3 regions of the Streptomyces sp. NBC_00076 genome follow, and region 1 is predicted to be linked to each of the others. Evidence: riboswitches for the same ligand, from Rfam matches in the RefSeq annotation. Region 1 holds a riboswitch; each other region holds the start of a gene.

The links. A riboswitch is a leader RNA that binds a small molecule or an ion and turns the genes downstream of it on or off. The one in region 1 is predicted to bind cyclic di-AMP.
Region 2: it holds a riboswitch for cyclic di-AMP, as region 1 does, so the genes downstream of both, OHA64_RS19890 (transglycosylase family protein) here and OHA64_RS29555 (NlpC/P60 family protein) in region 1, are expected to answer to the same signal.
Region 3: it holds a riboswitch for cyclic di-AMP, as region 1 does, so the genes downstream of both, OHA64_RS07785 (C40 family peptidase) here and OHA64_RS29555 (NlpC/P60 family protein) in region 1, are expected to answer to the same signal.

What each region holds. Positions count from the first base shown of each region.
Region 1 is NZ_CP108242.1:6,457,483-6,463,279, reverse strand. It holds gene OHA64_RS29565 (M23 family metallopeptidase) at 1-116, shown strand, start outside; gene pcrA (DNA helicase PcrA) at 199-2,685, opposite strand; cyclic di-AMP (ydaO/yuaA leader) riboswitch at 3,089-3,257, shown strand; gene OHA64_RS29555 (NlpC/P60 family protein) at 3,265-4,449, shown strand; gene OHA64_RS29550 (hypothetical protein) at 4,582-4,935, opposite strand; gene OHA64_RS29545 (NlpC/P60 family protein) at 5,403-5,797, shown strand, end outside.
Region 2 is NZ_CP108242.1:4,407,895-4,413,691, forward strand. It holds gene eno (phosphopyruvate hydratase) at 224-1,510, opposite strand; gene OHA64_RS19890 (transglycosylase family protein) at 1,858-2,556, opposite strand; cyclic di-AMP (ydaO/yuaA leader) riboswitch at 2,560-2,727, opposite strand; gene OHA64_RS19895 (transglycosylase family protein) at 2,922-3,926, opposite strand; gene OHA64_RS19900 (cytochrome P450) at 4,052-5,365, opposite strand; gene OHA64_RS19905 (nucleoside triphosphate pyrophosphohydrolase) at 5,362-5,797, opposite strand, start outside.
Region 3 is NZ_CP108242.1:1,691,871-1,697,667, forward strand. It holds partial or broken gene OHA64_RS07765 (helix-turn-helix domain-containing protein) at 1-32, shown strand, start outside; gene OHA64_RS07770 (hypothetical protein) at 223-498, opposite strand; gene OHA64_RS07775 (ATP-dependent Clp protease proteolytic subunit) at 970-1,605, shown strand; gene OHA64_RS07780 (hypothetical protein) at 1,613-1,918, shown strand; cyclic di-AMP (ydaO/yuaA leader) riboswitch at 2,334-2,477, shown strand; gene OHA64_RS07785 (C40 family peptidase) at 2,480-2,953, shown strand; gene OHA64_RS07790 (ATP-binding protein) at 3,048-3,506, opposite strand; gene OHA64_RS07795 (helix-turn-helix domain-containing protein) at 3,719-4,579, shown strand; gene OHA64_RS07800 (DUF397 domain-containing protein) at 4,589-4,816, shown strand; gene OHA64_RS07805 (8-amino-7-oxononanoate synthase) at 4,865-5,797, opposite strand, start outside.

The DNA.
Region 1 (5,797 bases):
CCGGCAACTCCGGCAACTCGACCGGCCCCCACCTGCACTTCGAGGTACGGCCGGCCGGCGGCGCGGCGGTCGACCCCCTGCCGTGGCTGCGCAGCCACGGGATCAACCCGACGTAGGCACCTCGACTCCCCTGTGCCCCTGTGAGCCCCGGCCGTTGGACCGGGGCTCAGGGCATGAGAGCCGCACAGGGCCTGAGAGCTACAGCTTCTCCACCGGCGCGTACCGCAGCAGCAGTCGCTTCGGCTTCTCTTCCCCGAAGTCGACCGTCGCCTCGGCGTTGCCGCCCGTGCCCTTCACGGCCACGACCGTTCCGAGCCCGAACTGGTCGTGGGTGACCCGGTCCCCGACCGCCAGCGCCACCACCGGCTTCTCCGAGCTCCGGCGGGTGGCGAAGCCGGACGCCCCGGACGCCGACGAGCGGGAGCGGGACGACGACAGCGAGGCCGCCACCCCGGACACCGGGCCGGAGGACACCGGTGAAGTAGCACCGGTCCGCTTCCAGTCGACGTGCTGTGGCGGGATCTCCTCGAGGAAACGGGAGGGCGGGTTGTACGACGGCTGCCCCCACGCGCTCCGCAGCGACGACCGTGTCAGATACAGCCGTTCCCGCGCGCGCGTGATGCCGACGTACGCCAGGCGGCGCTCCTCCTCCAGCTCCTTGGTCTGACCGAGGGCGCGCATGTGGGGGAAGACGCCGTCCTCCATGCCGGTCAGGAACACGACCGGGAACTCCAGGCCCTTGGCGGTGTGCAGGGTCATCAGGGTGATGACTCCGGAGCCGTCCTCTTCCTCGTCGGGGATCTGGTCGGAGTCGGCGACCAGGGCCACCCGCTCCAGGAAGTCGGAGAGCGAACCGGACGCCTCCCCCTCCGCGGTCTCCTGTTCGAACTCCAGGGCGACGGCGGCGAGTTCCTGAAGGTTCTCGATCCGGGTCTCGTCCTGGGGGTCGGTGGAGGCCTGCAACTCCGCGAGGTAGCCGGTGCGTTCGAGCACCGCCTCCAGGACGGTCGCCGGGCCCGCGCCGGAGTCGACGACGGTACGGAGGTCCTCCATCAGCGTGTTGAACCGCTTCACGGCGTTCGTGGAGCGCGCGGCCATGCCGTACGCCTCGTCGACCCGCTTCAGCGCCTGCGGGAAGCTGATCTTCTCCCGCTGGGACAGTGCGTCGATCATCGCCTCGGCGCGCTCGCCGATGCCGCGCTTGGGCACGTTCAGGACCCGCCGCAGCGGCACCGAGTCCTCCGGGTTGGCGAGGACCCGCAGGTAGGCCAGGACGTCCCGGACCTCCTTGCGCTCGTAGAAGCGGACACCGCCGACGACCTTGTAGGGCAGGCCGACACGGATGAAGATCTCTTCGAAGACACGGGACTGGGCGTTCGTCCGGTAGAAGACGGCGACATCGCCGGCCTTCGCGTCGCCCGCGTCCGTGAGGCGGTCTATCTCGTCGGCGACGAACTGCGCCTCGTCGTGCTCGGTGTCGGCGACATAGCCGGTGATGCGCGCGCCCGCGCCCGCGTTGGTCCACAGGTTCTTGGGACGGCGGGACTCGTTGCGCTCGATGACCGCGTTGGCGGCGGTGAGGATCGTCTGCGTCGAGCGGTAGTTCTGCTCGAGCAGGATCGTCGTCGCGTCCGGGTAGTCCTCCTCGAACTGGAGGATGTTGCGGATGGTCGCGCCGCGGAACGCGTAGATCGACTGGTCGGCGTCACCCACCACGCACAGTTCGGCGGGCTGGAGGTCGTACTCGCTGGGCGGTACGTCCACCGGGTGCTCGGAGGTGCCGACGAGCTCCCGGACCAGGGAGTACTGGGCGTGGTTGGTGTCCTGGTACTCGTCGACGAGGACGTGCCGGAAGCGGCGGCGGTAGTGGTCGGCGACGTCCGGGAAGGCGCGGAGCAGGTTGACCGTCGTCATGATCAGGTCGTCGAAGTCGAGGGCGTTCGCCTCGCGCAGCCGCGACTGGTACATGGCGTAGGCCTGGGCGAGGGTCTTCTCGAAGCCGTCGGTGGCCTGGGCGGCGAAGTCCTCCTCGTCGATCAGCTCGTTCTTCAGGTTCGAGATCTTGGCGCTGAAGGACTTCGGCGGGAAGCGCTTGGGGTCGAGGTCCAGGTCGCGGCAGACCAGGGCCATCAGACGCTTGGAGTCGGCGGCGTCGTAGATCGAGAAGGAGGAGGTGAAGCCCAGCTTCTTCGACTCCCGGCGCAGGATGCGGACGCACGCGCTGTGGAAGGTCATCACCCACATCGCGTTCGCGCGCGGGCCGACGAGTTGCTCGACGCGCTCCTTCATCTCGCCGGCGGCCTTGTTGGTGAAGGTGATCGCGAGGATCTGGCCCGGATGCACGTTCCGCTCGCCGAGCAGGTAGGCGATGCGGTGCGTGAGCACACGGGTCTTGCCCGAACCGGCGCCTGCCACGATGAGCAGCGGGGCACCGGCGTGCACGACGGCCTCGCGCTGGTTCTCGTTCAGCCCCTCCAGGAGCGCGGCCGGGTCCACCGCCGGGCGCGGGGCACCGTCGCGGTAGTGGGTGTCCCGGTCCGGCGGCACGTCGAACTTCCCGCCGAACAGATCGTCCGGAACGGGCTCCGGTACGTGATCGTCCTCGGGTGGCGGCGGGGGTCCCTCCTCGTGCCCGCGAGGGGCCTGGAGGTTCGCCAGGAAGCTGTCATCAAAGAGGCTGCTCATCGCACTCCGAGTCTAGGACCCCCCACTGACAGCCCGCCGCCACCCCGAGAACATCGCCGGAATCCGGCGGCGGGCCCAGACCCCGAGGGTCTTCCGGAACCGTCCACCCGGCCTCACTCACCCTTCGAGATGACGCCATCACGGTCCGCGACGGACCAGGCGGGGACGTGGACCTTGCCGTCCGGGCCGACCGAAACGGGCGGACATCGCCGAGCTCACGAAACAGAACGAGTCATTACAGATCAAGGAAAATCACCATGAACCTACTACGATCAGCCACGCTCTGACTGAAGGTCACAAAAATGTATCGGGCATATCGAACATCAACCTTCACAGCGGCCACACGAGTTGGCTACCGTGCCGGACAGGCCGTACGACCTCCACCGGCGAACCTCGCCGGGCCGCGCGGCCTCCGCCGAATCCGCAGCGCCGCCGCGCGAATGGAACCGGGGACCCACCGAACTTGGGGTGAATCGGCCCAACTCCCCCTGGGACAAGGCCGTAGGGCAACCCTTCCGCATCTCCCGCCCGAACCCGACAGCTAACTCGGTAGGCGGAACGTGGAAGGAGTCGCCTCCCTTGGCGTCGCACCGCAAGTCGCGTCCCGCTGGTACGCGCGTAGCAGGCATACGGACCCCGGCCCTCGCCACGGCGGCCCTCACCTCCGTCGCCCTGCTGTCCCAATCGGCGCAAGCCGTCCCCGCCGACGACAAACCCAGCCTCGAAGAGGTCGAACAGAAGGTCGACGACCTGTACCGCCAGGCGGAGTCGGCGACCGACAAGTACAACGCGGCCAAGGAGAAGACCGGGAAGCAGCGCAAACAAGTCGACACTCTCCTCGAAGACGTCGCCCAGCGCACCCAGAAGCTCAACGAGGCGCGGGAGGAGCTTGGTTCCTTCGCCGCCGCCCAGTACCGCACCGGTGCCTCCGCACCCGACACCGCGACCTTCCTGCTCGCGGACTCCCCGCAGGACTACTTCGACCAGACCCAGCTGATGGGCCGGCTGACCAACAGGCAGAAGGGCGCGGTCGACGAGTACGTCACCGAGCAGTCCGCGACGATGGAGAAGCGCAAGGAGGCCACCGAGAGCCTCCAGACGCTCACCGAGTCGCAGGGCGACCTGAAGACGGCCAAGGCGACCGTCCAGAAGAAACTCGCCGACGCCCGCAGCATGCTGTCGCAGCTGACCGCCGAGGAGAAGGCGCGGCTCGCCGCGATCGAGGAGAAGAAGCAGGAGGAGGCGAAGCGCAGAGCCGCCGAGCTGGCGCAGCAGCAACAGGCGGCGGAGCAGCAGGCCCGGGAGGCGGCGGCTCAGCAGCAGGACAGCGGCTCCTCGACGGGCTCCTCGTCCTCGACCGGCACTTCGACCGGTACCTCGTCCGACGCGCCCGACGCCTCGTACGCCACCAAGGCCGAGAAGGCGCTCGCCTTCGCCCGCGCCCAGATCGGCAAGCCGTACGTCTGGGGCGCCACCGGCCCCGACTCCTACGACTGCTCCGGCCTCACCCAGGCCGCCTGGAAGGCCGCCGGCGTCGACATCCCGCGCGTCACCTACGACCAGGTCAACGCCGGCACCACGGTCTCCCTCTCCGCCGCCCAGCCCGGTGACCTGGTGTTCTTCTACGACGACATCAGCCACGTCGGCATGTACATCGGCAACGGCATGATGATCCACGCTCCGAAGCCGGGCGCGTACGTCCGCGAGGAGTCGATCTACTACGACGGCGAGTCGTCGATCTACCGCGTGGTGCGACCGGCCTGACCGTTCCCGTCCGGAGGCGGGCGGTGTCGGTCCGCCGCCGCCTCCGGCGCGGGGGCTGCCCTCCTTGTGCCGCGCCCGCGCGTTGTGCCGCGGGCGCGGTCCTGTCGGCCTACGCCGCCGACCGTCCGGAGATCACGTCCACAGCACCGCGATGAAGATGTTCGCCGTGGTCAGCGCACCCACCACGCCGAACATGCTCTTGTCCACCCGCTCGTCGTCCCGCTTCACATAGACGAGGCCGAGGATCACGATCAGCAGGGCCAGCTTCACACCGATCTTGATGTTGTTGACGGGCTGGTCGTCGGCCTGGTTGAGGCCGACCAGGATCGCGCCGGTGACGAGCATCGTCAGGGCGCCGTGCAGCATCGCCGGGACGAAGCGGGCGGTGCCCCGGCCCATCGCCTTCATCTGGGTGAGGAAGCCGCCGAGCAGCGAGGCGATGCCGATGATGTGCAGGCCGACGAAGAGATGGATGAGTACGTCCATGAGGCCGGAGCCTAATCAGGGTGCGGGAGGCACCTGACACCGGCCCTCCCCGCATTCCGGCCCTCCGCACCGGATCGGATCTTGCATATATGCGGCCATAGCACCTGGCGGACATCCCGGGGCGCGCATTCCCCACCTCGGTCATCGCTCTGCGTGAAGACGACGGCACCGAAGTCGAATCACGGTCACATACGGTCACCAGCCGGTCCTCTCGCGGCACTTCCGTACATCCCGTTACCGAGCCGTCACAGTCGGGTTTAGCGTCCTTCACCAGGTGACCGACTCCCCACCGCCGCCCGGGCCAGGGGCGGCAGTCGGCCACCACCGCCGAGAAGGTCCGGCGGCGGTCCGCTCCCCCTGTGCGGGGCGCCGCCGGACGCGTCATCCGCCCCCCGGGGCGGCCGTACGTCCGCTCCGCTTGGCGTTCGTACGGATCAGGCGGTCGTACGAAAGGACGTGCAGTCCAGTTGGCAGCGCACCGCAAGCCCCGGCAACGTTCGGTCAGCGGCAACACGGCCCGCGCGGCGGCGACGATCGCCCTCGCGGGCGCGGCGACGGCGACGGGTTTCGACGGGACCGGACACGCCGAGCCCCAGCTGACGCCGGCGCAGGTCAAGGCGAAGGTGGACAGGCTGTACCAGGAGGCGGAGATCGCCACCGAGAAGTACAACGGCGTGAAGGAGAAGGCGGACACCGCGCAGCAGCGCCTCTCCACGCTGCGGGACGAAGCGGCACGCCGGACGGAGAAGCTCAACTCGGCCCGGGACTCGCTGGGTTCGATGGCCAGGGCGCAGTACCGCGACGGCGGCCTTGATCCCGCGCTGCAACTCGCGCTGTCCGACGATCCCGACCAGTACCTGGA
Region 2 (5,797 bases), 2.0 Mb from region 1:
CACACGTGCGTACGTCCCCGGACACGGTACGGGACCGGGTACGGGGACGTACGTACGACTGGCTAAGGCTTGGCCCTCAACAGGTCAGCCCTTTGAGTTCTCGCCGCGGCTGTGCTCACTGGTGCGCACAGCGGCTGGGCTGCGCTTACCGGTTCGCAGAACGGCCGTGCCTACTGGTTCGCGGAGCGGCTGTGCTGACTGGTTCGCAGAGCGGCTGCGCTGACTAGTTCGCAGAGCGAAACCGCGGGAAGGCGGAGCGGCCGGCGTACACCGCGGCGTCGTCGAGGATCTCCTCGATGCGCAGCAGCTGGTTGTACTTGGCGACGCGCTCGGAGCGGGCCGGGGCGCCGGTCTTGATCTGGCCGCAGTTGGTGGCGACGGCGAGGTCGGCGATGGTGACGTCCTCGGTCTCACCGGAGCGGTGGGACATCATGCACTTGAAGCCGTTGCGCTGGGCCAGCTCGACGGCGTCCAGGGTCTCGGTCAGCGAGCCGATCTGGTTGACCTTGACGAGCAGCGCGTTGGCGGCGCCGTCGTCGATGCCGCGGGCCAGGCGCTCCGGGTTGGTGACGAACAGGTCGTCGCCGACCAGCTGGACCTTGTCGCCGAGCCGGTCGGTGATGGTCTTCCAGCCGGCCCAGTCGTCCTCGAACAGCGGGTCCTCGATGGAGACGAGCGGGTACGCCTCGACGAGCTCGGCGTAGTAGTCCGTCATCTCGGCGGCGGAACGCTCCTTGCCCTCGAAGGTGTAGACGCCGTCCTTGTAGAACTCGGAGGCGGCGACGTCGAGCGCGAGGGCGATCTGCTCGCCGGGGGTGTAGCCGGCTTCCTTGACCGCCTCGAGGATGAGGTCGAGGGCCTCACGGTTGGAGCCGAGGTTCGGGGCGAAGCCGCCCTCGTCGCCGAGACCGGTGGACAGGCCGCGGCCCTTCAGCACCTTCTTGAGGGTGTGGTAGACCTCGGTGCCCCAGCGCAGCGCCTCGGAGAAGGACTCCGCGCCGATCGGGGCGATCATGAACTCCTGGATGTCCACGTTCGAGTCGGCGTGCGAGCCGCCGTTCAGGATGTTCATCATCGGCACCGGCAGCAGGTGCGCGTTCGGGCCGCCCAGGTAGCGGAAAAGCGGGAGGTCGCTGGCCTCGGAGGCGGCGTGGGCGACGGCCAGGGAGACGCCGAGGATGGCGTTGGCGCCGAGGGAGCCCTTGTTGTCGGTGGCGTCCAGGTCGAACATGGCCTGGTCGATCAGGCGCTGCTCGGTGGCGTCGTAGCCGACCAGCTCCGGGCCGATCTGCTCGATGACGGCGAGGACGGCCTTCTCGACACCCTTGCCGTGGTAGCGGTTGGGGTCACCGTCGCGGAGCTCGATGGCCTCGAAGGCACCCGTGGAGGCACCGGACGGAACGGCGGCACGACCCGTGCTGCCGTCGTCGAGGCCGACCTCGACCTCGACCGTGGGGTTGCCTCGGGAGTCCAGGATTTCCCGGGCTACGACGACGTCGATGGACGGCACGAGCATCTCCTTCTGGGATGTGACGCGGGTACGCGGGGCCGCGAGGCCCCATGGTGCACGGAGTCGCGGTCGGCTCCGCGGGATGAGCCTAACCGCCCAGGGGCGATCGGCCAGCCTGTCGCCCACCCCTTGGGCAGAACCGAGAGGAAATTGTTTCCGAACGGAACAAAGCGTGGCGAGGAAGAGCGCGCGAAGTCGCGAGAAAGTCCGTACGAAAAAGCCCCGCTCCGGTGCGTACGGGGGAGACGCACCGGAGCGGGGAGCCCGTGGGGGCGGGGGCCCTCACGAGGTCCTCAGTGTGAGGACCACGGTTGTGAGGGCGCTGTGGTTCGGGTGGGCGCCGCCTACTACTTCAGGTGCAGCTGCTGACCCGGGTAGATGAGGTTGGCGTCCTGGACGATGTCCTTGTTCAGCTCGAACAGCTTGGCCCAGCCGCCCTTGACCTTGTGCTTCTCGGCGATCGAGCTGAGGGTGTCACCCTTGACGACCTTGTACTCGCCGTCACCCTTCTTGACCTTCTTGCCGGTCGGGGTGGTGACGGTCTTCTTGGCCGCGGGGCGCTCCTGGGAACGGGAGGCCGGCTGCTCGGAGGAACGGGTGCTGGTCTCCGAGGAGCTGGAGCTGTTCGAGCTGCTGGAGCTGTTCGACGAGGTGTCGGTGCTGCCGTCGTAGCCGGAGCTCGACAGGCCCTTGCCGCAGACCGGCCAGGCGCCCTTGCCCTGGGAGGAGAGAACCTTCTCGGCGACGGCGATCTGCTGTGCCTTGGAGGCCTGGTTGGCCTGCGAGGCGTACTGCGTGCCGCCGTACGCGGCCCAGGTCGAGGCGGAGAACTGCAGGCCACCGTAGTAGCCGTTGCCGGTGTTGATGGACCAGTTGCCGCCGGACTCGCACTGGGCGACGGTGTCCCACTCGGAGGCGGTGGCGGCGGAGGCGTTGCCGGCCGCCATCAGCGGAGCGGCGATGGCGACACCGGTGACTCCGGCGATCGCGGCGGCGCGAGTGGTCTTGTTCGGACGACGGTGCTTGCCCTTGCCGGAAAACAGCATGGTTGATCCCCTCACCGACGCCTGCGAGGTGAGCTGTCGGGTTCGGGCCGGTTGAGTTGCCCGGCCGCGTCCCTTCCGGGACGCGGCTTCACCCCAAGCCGGGTCCAGCTCAACTGCTGAGCCCGGCGCTTACCTTGGGTCCCCCGCTCCTGCCTACGGCGCTTGACGCGACGACTGTTCCCGGACGGCCGCTGGCAGGATTCGGCGTTGCGGCAGCCGGGGCTCGTGTTGGCGAGCGGTCCCGACGGTAGACACGCGATCCGCGGAATTTCAAAGACGATCAGGTCTTCTGAGACTCATCCCACACTTTCACCAAACCAGACATTCGATGGCGAAGTATGACGCGAACTCCCGTCGGTTTAGCCCTATTCGGCACCAAGTCCAAGGGTCTGACCGGGGACGATACGACTCGGGTCGGAGCCGATCTCCTGCTTGTTCTCCTCGTAGAGGGCACGCCATCCGCCGGGAAGGTCAAGGGAGTCGGCGATGGACTCGAGGGTGTCCCCGATCCCGACGGTGTACGAGCCGCCGCCGACGGCGTGGCGGCCTGTGGAGGTGCCAGTGTCGGCGTCGACGGCCGCGTCCTCGTCGGCACTGCCGCCGCGGTGCTTGCCGCCCCCGAGCGCCCCGGTGTCGACCAGGCTCGAAGAGCCGCCCACCCGCCAGGAGTTGTCTGATTCGTCCTGCTTTGTCGCACCTGTGGACGTTTCGCCGGATCCCCTTGAGGCGCTGGATCCGGAGTCGGCGGACGCGTCGGACTCGGCCGAGTCGCCCGCCCCGCTCGAGCCGTCCGAAGACGCCCCGGAGGAGGAGCCTGAAGGCGAGCCGGAGGGAGTGTTCGAGGCGGAGGCCGAAGGCGTACCCGACCCCTCATCCGAGGATCCACTTCCGGACGAACCAGTCGATGAGCCCTCAGAGTCCAACAATCCGGACGAGTCCGATTCGCCCGACCCCGTCTCGCTCCCCACACCCGTGTCGACATCGGCCGCCTCGGAGCTCTTGGTGAGTCCGTTGAGCAGCCCGCAGGTGGACCAGTAGCCGACACCCTGGTCGGCGAGGATCTTCTCCGCGACGGCGATCTGCTGGTTGCGGCTGGCCTGGTCGGCGCGCGAGGCGTAGTCGAGGCCGCCGTACCGCTCCCAGTCCTTCTGGGCGATGTGGAGGCCGCCGTAGTACCCGTCGCCTTCGTTCGCGCTCCAGGAGCCCTCGGTCTCGCAGTTGGCGACCTGGTCCCACGTGGTCCCGGTGGCCGCACTGGCGCCGGTGGCACCGAGCAGCGGGATGGCGATGGCGGAGCCGGTCACGCCGGCCGCGACGAGGAGAGCCGGAGCTTGACGGGGGCGACGATGCCGGCCGTTCCCGGAGAGCATGCGGAGAACCTTTCGCGAGACAACGGTGACCGTGCGGCGGATGACACTCGCCGCAGCGTTGATCCGTGAACGTATAGGCAGACGATCACTTGTCACAAGTTAATGCCGCGTAGATCACGTGAAGATCACAAAATTGAGGGCGTGTCACCTTTACGCAGGTGAGGGACTCGACCACGCGGCGTGAACTCGACGGGCAACGTACGCAGTCCGCGCATGATGAGCCCGCCACGCCAGCGCAAATCAGCCGAATCCACGGCGAGTCGCAGGTCCGGGAGGCGGGTGAGGAGCGTACCGAGCGCACTCTGGCCCTCCAGCCGGGCGAGGGGCGCGCCGAGACAGTAGTGGATGCCGTGGCCGTATCCGAGGTGTTGGTTGTCACTTCGTGAGAGGTCGAGCACATCCGGATCCGCGAACCGCTCCGGATCCCGGTCCGCGGCGGCGAGTACGACGAGCACGGGGTCGCCGGCCGCGATGTCCTGCCCGCCGATGCTGACCGGCCGGGTGGCGAACCGCCAGGTGGCGAGCTCGACGGGGCCGTCGTAGCGCAGGAGTTCCTCGACGCCGGTCTCCAGGAGGCCGCGTTCCCCGGCTGCGAGGGACTGTTGGAGGCGGGAGCGCTGCTCGGGGTGGGTGAGCAGGGCGTAGGTGCCGTTGCCGATGAGGTTGACGGTGGTCTCGAAACCGGCGAACAGCAGGATGAAGGCCATCGCGGCGGCCTCGTTCTCGGTGAGGTGCTCGCCGTGGTCGGAGGCTCGGATGAGACCCGAGATGAGGTCCTCGCCGGGGGTGCTCTCGGCGGGGAGTGCCTCTCGCTTGCGGTGGATGAGCTCGGCGAGATAGCCGCGCATCTTCTTCACCGACCGGGCTACACCGCCGCGCGGCCCGCCCCCGTGACGGATCATCATGCCCGCCCAGTCCCGGAAGTCGTCCTGGTCCTCACGGGGGACGCCGAGCAGGTCGCAGATCGCGTAGATGGGCAGGGGGAACGCGAAGTCGTGAATCAGATCGGCACTCCCCTTCTCCGCGAACCCGTCGATCAGATCGTCGGTCAGTTCCTGCACCCGAGGGGCGAACTCGGCGACCCGTCTCGGAGTGAACGCCTTCGACACGAGGCGCCGGAGTCTCGTGTGGTCCGGCGGGTCGATGTTGAGCAGATGGGTCATCAACTCGGCCTTGCGCTCACCGGGGATACCGGTCTTGCCCTTGGCGTGCGCGGGCTCGTCGTGGTGCGCCGGGTTCTTCGAGAGGCGCTGGTCGGCGAGGGCCTGCTTGGCGTCGGCGTAGCGGGTGACCAGCCATGCCTCCACGCCACTCGGGAGTTTCGTCCGGTGGACGGGGGCGTGCTCCCGGAGCCAGGCGTACGCCGGGTAGGGGTCGGTGGCGAACTCCCAGGTGAAGAGTTCCGGGGCGGGGCTCGTGGAGGCGGGCTGGTCGGTCACTCCGTGACGGTATCCGGATCGTGGGGCAGGCCCTGCGTGCCGAGTCCCTCAGCAGCCCGTACCGCGTCCCGGTAGGCCCGGGCGGCCGCGCGCAGTGCTGCCTCCGGGTCCACTCCGGCCGCTTCCGCCCGGACCGCCTGGGTCAGCAGCTCGTAGCCGACGCCCTCGCCGGTCGGGAGCGGTACGTCGAGCTCTGCCGTGCGGACCCGTGACGCCAGCTTCGCCGCCAGGGCGAGGCCCGGCTGGCCCAGGGGTATGCCGTCCGTCACCGACTCGCGGCGCTTCTCGATCGCCTTGGTGCGCAGCCAGTGCTCCTTGACCTCCTCGGGGGTCGTCGCGGTCTCGTCGCCGAAGACATGAGGGTGGCGGTGGATGAGCTTGGCGACGATGCCGCCGGCCACGTCGTCGATGGAGAAGGGGTCGGTGCCGTCC
Region 3 (5,797 bases), 4.8 Mb from region 1:
CGCCCTGCACCATCACCGATGCCCAGGTGGAAGACACGGCGAACGCGTTCGTCACGGTCAGGCAGGCCAGTCGCAGCAGCACGACCAGCCATCATGCCGGGTGATCGCCAGCCGCGCGAGAGTACCGATCCGAGCATCCGCGCTCAAGGCCCCACGCATTCCGCATACCGCCTCCCACCTGGGTGGATGAGGTTTTCGGCACGGGCACCGGTGGCAGCACCGTCACCGGCAGCCCCTCCCGCCACGCGGCACCGTCGAGCCCGGCACCGGCACCGGTGAGCACACTGTTTCCTGCTCCACCTCGGTCACGGCAATCGTCCCGGCGGCGGACACAGCCAGGGCCTCGACCAGTTCCTCCCGCGCGATCACCCGCCGGTCCAGCTCGGTCTCCGCGGCCTCCAACACTTCAGCCAACCGCGCGGCTTCCTCCCGCAGACCGTCCACCCGCAAACGGGCAGCCGCCTCCCGCTCCTCCAGCATTCCCAACACCGACGTCACCGCACCCCTCGGTCATGAAGCGGACACAAGACGCCGCATGCCTCCCTCACCCGTGCGAAACCATGCCTGACCAGCAGAAATCAAGGGATCACGTTCGGATGAGGTACGGCTTCTCGGCATTCCAATCGGCCTTCTGGAGGCATTCCTTGAGGATCCAGTCGGCCAGCTGACGTACGGCAGTGAAGAGCCGAGCCTCCCGCACCCGTTGACGGACGCTCATACCGCGGCGAGCCGCGACAATCTCGCAGGTCAGGGCCGGCCAGCGACATCGGGGGAACAACCGGGGAGGTCCCGGAGGTGAGGGCGACGCCCCCCCCGGCAAACAGTGACAGGAATGTGAGACACGATCCCCCACAAGGAGCAAAAGAGCGCCTCTGACCTGGGCATTTAACTTGATCACTAGAACGCGTCCCCATCATAACGTCACGTACATCCTGTACATTTTTTACAGACGCCGAAGGAGGGGTACCCATGACCCGACCGTCCGCCCGCCACGTCCTGCCCGAGTTCACCGAACGCACCAGCTCCGGGTCCCGGACGATGGATCCGTACTCGAAGCTCCTGGAGGGGCGGATCGTCTTCCTGGGCACACCGATCGACGACATCTCGGCGAACGACGTGATGGCCCAGTTGATGTACCTCGAACACCAGGACCCCGACCGGGACATCTCGCTGTACATCAACTCCCCCGGCGGCTCGTTCACCGCGATGTCGGCGATCTACGACACGCTGCAGTACGTCACGTGCGACGTGGAGACCTTCTGCCTGGGCCAGGCCGGCTCGTCGGCCGCGGTGCTGCTCGCCGCGGGCACGCCGGGCAAGCGCTCCGCGCTGCCCGGCGCACGGATGGTGATCCACCAGCCCGCGTTCACCGAGCCGATCGAGGGGCAGGCCAGCGATCTGGCCATTCAGGCCGAGGAGTTGACCCGGGTACGGAGCCGACTGGAGGAGCTGCTCGTACGGCACACCGGGCGGACGCCGGAACAGGTGCACGCGGACATCGAGCGGGACAAGATCCTCACCGCCGAGGAAGCCGTGGAGTACGGCCTGGTGGACCGCCTCGTCCCGAGCCGCAAGGCCTCACGTCCCGCACCCGGCGCGAGGTGACCCCCCGATGCTGCCCGATCTGCCACCGCTGCCCGCCCTCACCAGCGCCGAGGGCGAATTGATCGACCGTTACCTCGACGTGGTCGACCTGCTCGGCCGGATCAACCCGGCGCAGCACGGGGACACGTACCGAGGACTGCGTGCCGCGCAGGCGCTGGTCGGCAAGGCGGCCGCGCTGCGGGACGCGCTGGAGCTGATGCACCGTCGGGGCGAGACCGAGCTGCACGCCGACACGCTGGCGCGTGCGCTGCGCGTGCTGGACGGGGAGCGCCGCACGGCCCGCGTCACGGTGCCGCCGACCTCCGGCAGTTGACGCACTGCCAGCCGGTCCGGACACGCCGCCCCGCCCCCGAGCGTCCGGACCGGAGCCGAAACGGACCAAACGGGGTACCGCTGTTCGGAGTAGACGCGGCTCCTTTTATCGGCCCTTCCAGCTTGCGCAACGCGCGTAGTCAGGGGACGAATCAGGACGTTCCGATGCTGGTCCGGGCACCTGCGAGCCCTTCAACAGCCCTTCGAACACGAGGGTGTCCACCCGAACGGGTGAGTGGTGAGTAACAACACAAACCCTCGGTTCCATTGGGTTTTTGGGACATCCGTGAGTCAAGATCCGTGACTGACGACAAGACCCCGCCACAACGGCGGGGCGATCCGGGCGGGCGCCGAGTCCTGCCGCCGCCCGGATGACCGGTCGACAGGAGTGGATCGGCAGGAGTGGAGGACCCAAGCACGACGGGTCGCCGGAACGGTCGTCTCCGCATGGGAGACGCCGGGTCGAGCAGCCCTTGGGGTGAAGCCGCGTCAGCGGCCGGGCAACTTTGTCAGCCCGAATCCGACAGGTCATCCTTCACAGGCGGCTGACGAAGGGTTGCGCATGACTGCGCTCAATCGTGTCCCGTCGCTCATGGTCCGGGCCGGTACGGCCTCGGCCTTCGCCATCGCCGCCGTCGGCGGCTCGATCGTGGTCCCGGGTGTCGCCTCCGACGCCGCGGCCGCCACGCCGGCGACGAAGGCACTCCAGGTCGCGGCGTCCAAGAAGGGCTCCGCGTACAAGTACGGGGCCACCGGACCGAAGAGGTTCGACTGCTCCGGACTGACGCTGTACTCGTTCAAGAAAGCGGGCAAGAAGCTGCCCCGCACGGCAGCCCAGCAGTACAACAAGACGCGCCACATCTCCTCCAAGAGCCGCAAGGCGGGAGACCTGGTGTTCTTCCACTCGGGCTCGAACGTGTACCACGTCGGCATCTACGCCGGGAAGGGCAAACTCTGGCACTCCCCGAAGACCGGGGACGTCGTCCGACTGCAGAAGATCTGGACGAAGAGCGTCTGGTACGGCCGGGTCAAGTGACCCTCCCGCGCGGGGCGACGGCGAGCTGACACGCCGTCGCCCCCGTGGGGCCTTTCGGGGTGCCCGTTCACCCATGGCCGCGCCCACCGCACGGCTACGGCTCCTGCTGTCCCGCCGCCGGTACCGGCTCGGCCGGGACGGACCACGGCAGTTCGATGAAGACCGTCTTGCCGCCCTCCCGGGTGGGCCTGACTCTCAGTTTGCCGCCGCACTCGGCGGCCAGCCACCGGATGATCACCATCCCCCGGCCGTTGTCCTGCTGGACGGCGGCCGGCAGTCGTTGGGGGAATCGCGGGTGGCTGTCGGTGACACCGATGCGCAGGTGTTCGTCACGGTCGAGCGCGATGTCCACGGTGAAGGTGGGTGACTGCCCGAACGTGTGCTGCACGGCGTTCGTCGTGAGTTCGGAGACGATCAGCCGGATGCTGTCGGCGATGTCCGAGTCCGCCGCCAGTCCCCACTCCACCAGGGTGGTGAGCACATAGGCGCGGGCCGCGGAGACCGAGGCGGGAACGCTCGGCAGAGTGACGGATGCTTCCAGATGGTCTGCCATGGCGACGTCGTCCCTTTCCCAGGGGCCCGCAGTCCGACACGGAGCGGATGGTTCGAGTACGGTCCCGGACTGGTGCTTCGTCGCCAGACTGCCATTACCGCGGCGGTCACGGGAGGCGATCCACCAAGGAATGCATATATCTGTCGCTCGAAGCGGTGAACTCTATGACGACAGAGCGTATTTGGGTGCCTCGGTTGGAGTAAGGAGTAGCCATGCAGCACGGTCCCGCGGTGCGCCGCCGGAAACTGGGCGCGGAACTGCGTTCCCTGCGCACCGGTACGGGGCTCACGAGTGGTGAGGCGGCTCGGTTGGTGGGCTGGCACCAGTCGAAGGTGAGCCGCATCGAGACCGGCGCCAGTGGGGTGAAACCGGCCGATGTGCGATTACTGCTGGATGCCTACGGAGTGCGTGACTCTCAACTACGGGAGTTGCTGCTGGTGTTGGCGGGGTCCGACGAGAGCACCGGCCGGCATCACTGGTGGCACGCGTACCGCGGGGTGCTGCCGCCCACCTACCGGGACTTCATCAGCCTGGAGTCGCAGGCGAGCGAGATGCGCACGCTGGAGACCTCCGTGGTGCCCGGCCTGTTGCAGACGGCGGAGTACGCCCGGGCGGTGACCAGGGCGGCGGCCGACGGCCTGGACGACGAGCGGGTGGACGCACTGGTCGAGGTGCGGCTGGCCAGGCAGGACGTGCTGCGATCGCAACCGCCGTTGACACTGGGCGCCGTACTGGACGAGGCGGTGCTGCGGCGCGAGGTCGGCGGCCCCAAGGTGATGGAGCGACAGCTGGAGCGCCTGGTCGAGGCCGCACGGCTGCCCCAAGTGCGGTTGCAGGTACTGCCGTTCGCAGCCGGGGCACACATAGGTGTCACCGGGCCTTTCGTTATCTTCTCATTTTCGAGCACGTCTGATCTGGATGTGGTTGTTCTCGACCACTTGACGAGTAGCCTCTACCTCGAACGGAAAGAAGACCTTCAGGCCTACACCGAGGCCTTCAACTCCCTTCAGTTTCACGCCCTTTCGCCCAAGGACTCGTTGGATTACATCGCCGCGATAGGTGACGGCGCGTAAGGAGGCACCATGACCGCACTGCCTCGGCACGTACCTTCCACTACCGATCTGCCCGACGCGCGGTGGCTGCGCAGCAGCTACAGCACCGGAGCCAACAACTGCGTCGAGACGACCCGGCCGAATTCCGGCCGCTGGGCCGGTCTGCTCGCCGTACGCGACTCCAAGGACCCGGCCGGACCCGCGCTGCTCTTCTCCCCCGAGAGCTGGGCGGGCTTCACGACCGCGTTCCGGTCCTGATCAGCCCCCAGCCCATCAGGGTGCGGCGTACGGCCGTGTCACGCCGACTCATGGTCGTGTCTCGCCGATCACCCGTACAGCGCGTTCGATCTGCCCCGCGGAGAGATCCGCGCGGGCGGTCAGTCTCAGCCGTGAGATGCCGTCGGGAACGGAAGGAGGTCGGAAGCAGCCCACGGCCAGCCCGGCGGTACGGCAGTCGGCCGCCCAGCCGACCGCCGTCTCCGGGGACGGCGCGCGCACGGAGACCACCGCGGCGTCAGGGCGTACCGCCCGCAACCCCGCGGCGGTCAGACGTGCGTGGAGTTCGCCCGCGACCTCGCGTGCCCGCGCCGCCCGGTGCGGCTCCCGGCGCAGCAGCCGCAGCGCCGCCATGGCCGCGCCGGTCGCCGCGGGGGCGAGGCCGGTGTCGAAGATGAACGTCCGGGCCGCGTTGACCAGGTGGTCGATCACTCGGGCGGGGCCGAGCACGGCGCCGCCCTGGCTGCCGAGCGACTTGGACAGCGTGACCGTTACGACGACGTCGTCCGCCCCCGCGAGACCCGCCGCCTGCGGGGCGCCGCGGCCGCCGTCGCCCAGGACGCCGAGTCCGTGGGCGTCGTCGACCACCAGCCCGGCGCCGCGCTCCCGGCATGCCGCGGCCAGGGCGGCCAGCGGGGCCGCGTCGCCGTCCACCGAGAAGACCGTGTCGGACACCACGACGGCGGGGCCCTCGTGCGTCCGCAGGGCCTTGCCCACGGCGTCCGGGTCGGCGTGCCCGACGACCTGGGTGGTGCCCCGGGCCAGTCGGCAGCCGTCGATCAGCGAGGCGTGGTTGCCCGCGTCGGAGACGATCAGCGAGCCGTGCGGGGCGAGCGCGGTGACCGCGGCCAGGTTCGCGGCGTAGCCCGACGAGAAGACGAGGGCCGCCTCGAAGCCGCAGAAGTCGGCCAGCTCGCGTTCCAGCTCGGCGTGGAGCGCGGTGGTCCCGGTGACCAGTCGCGA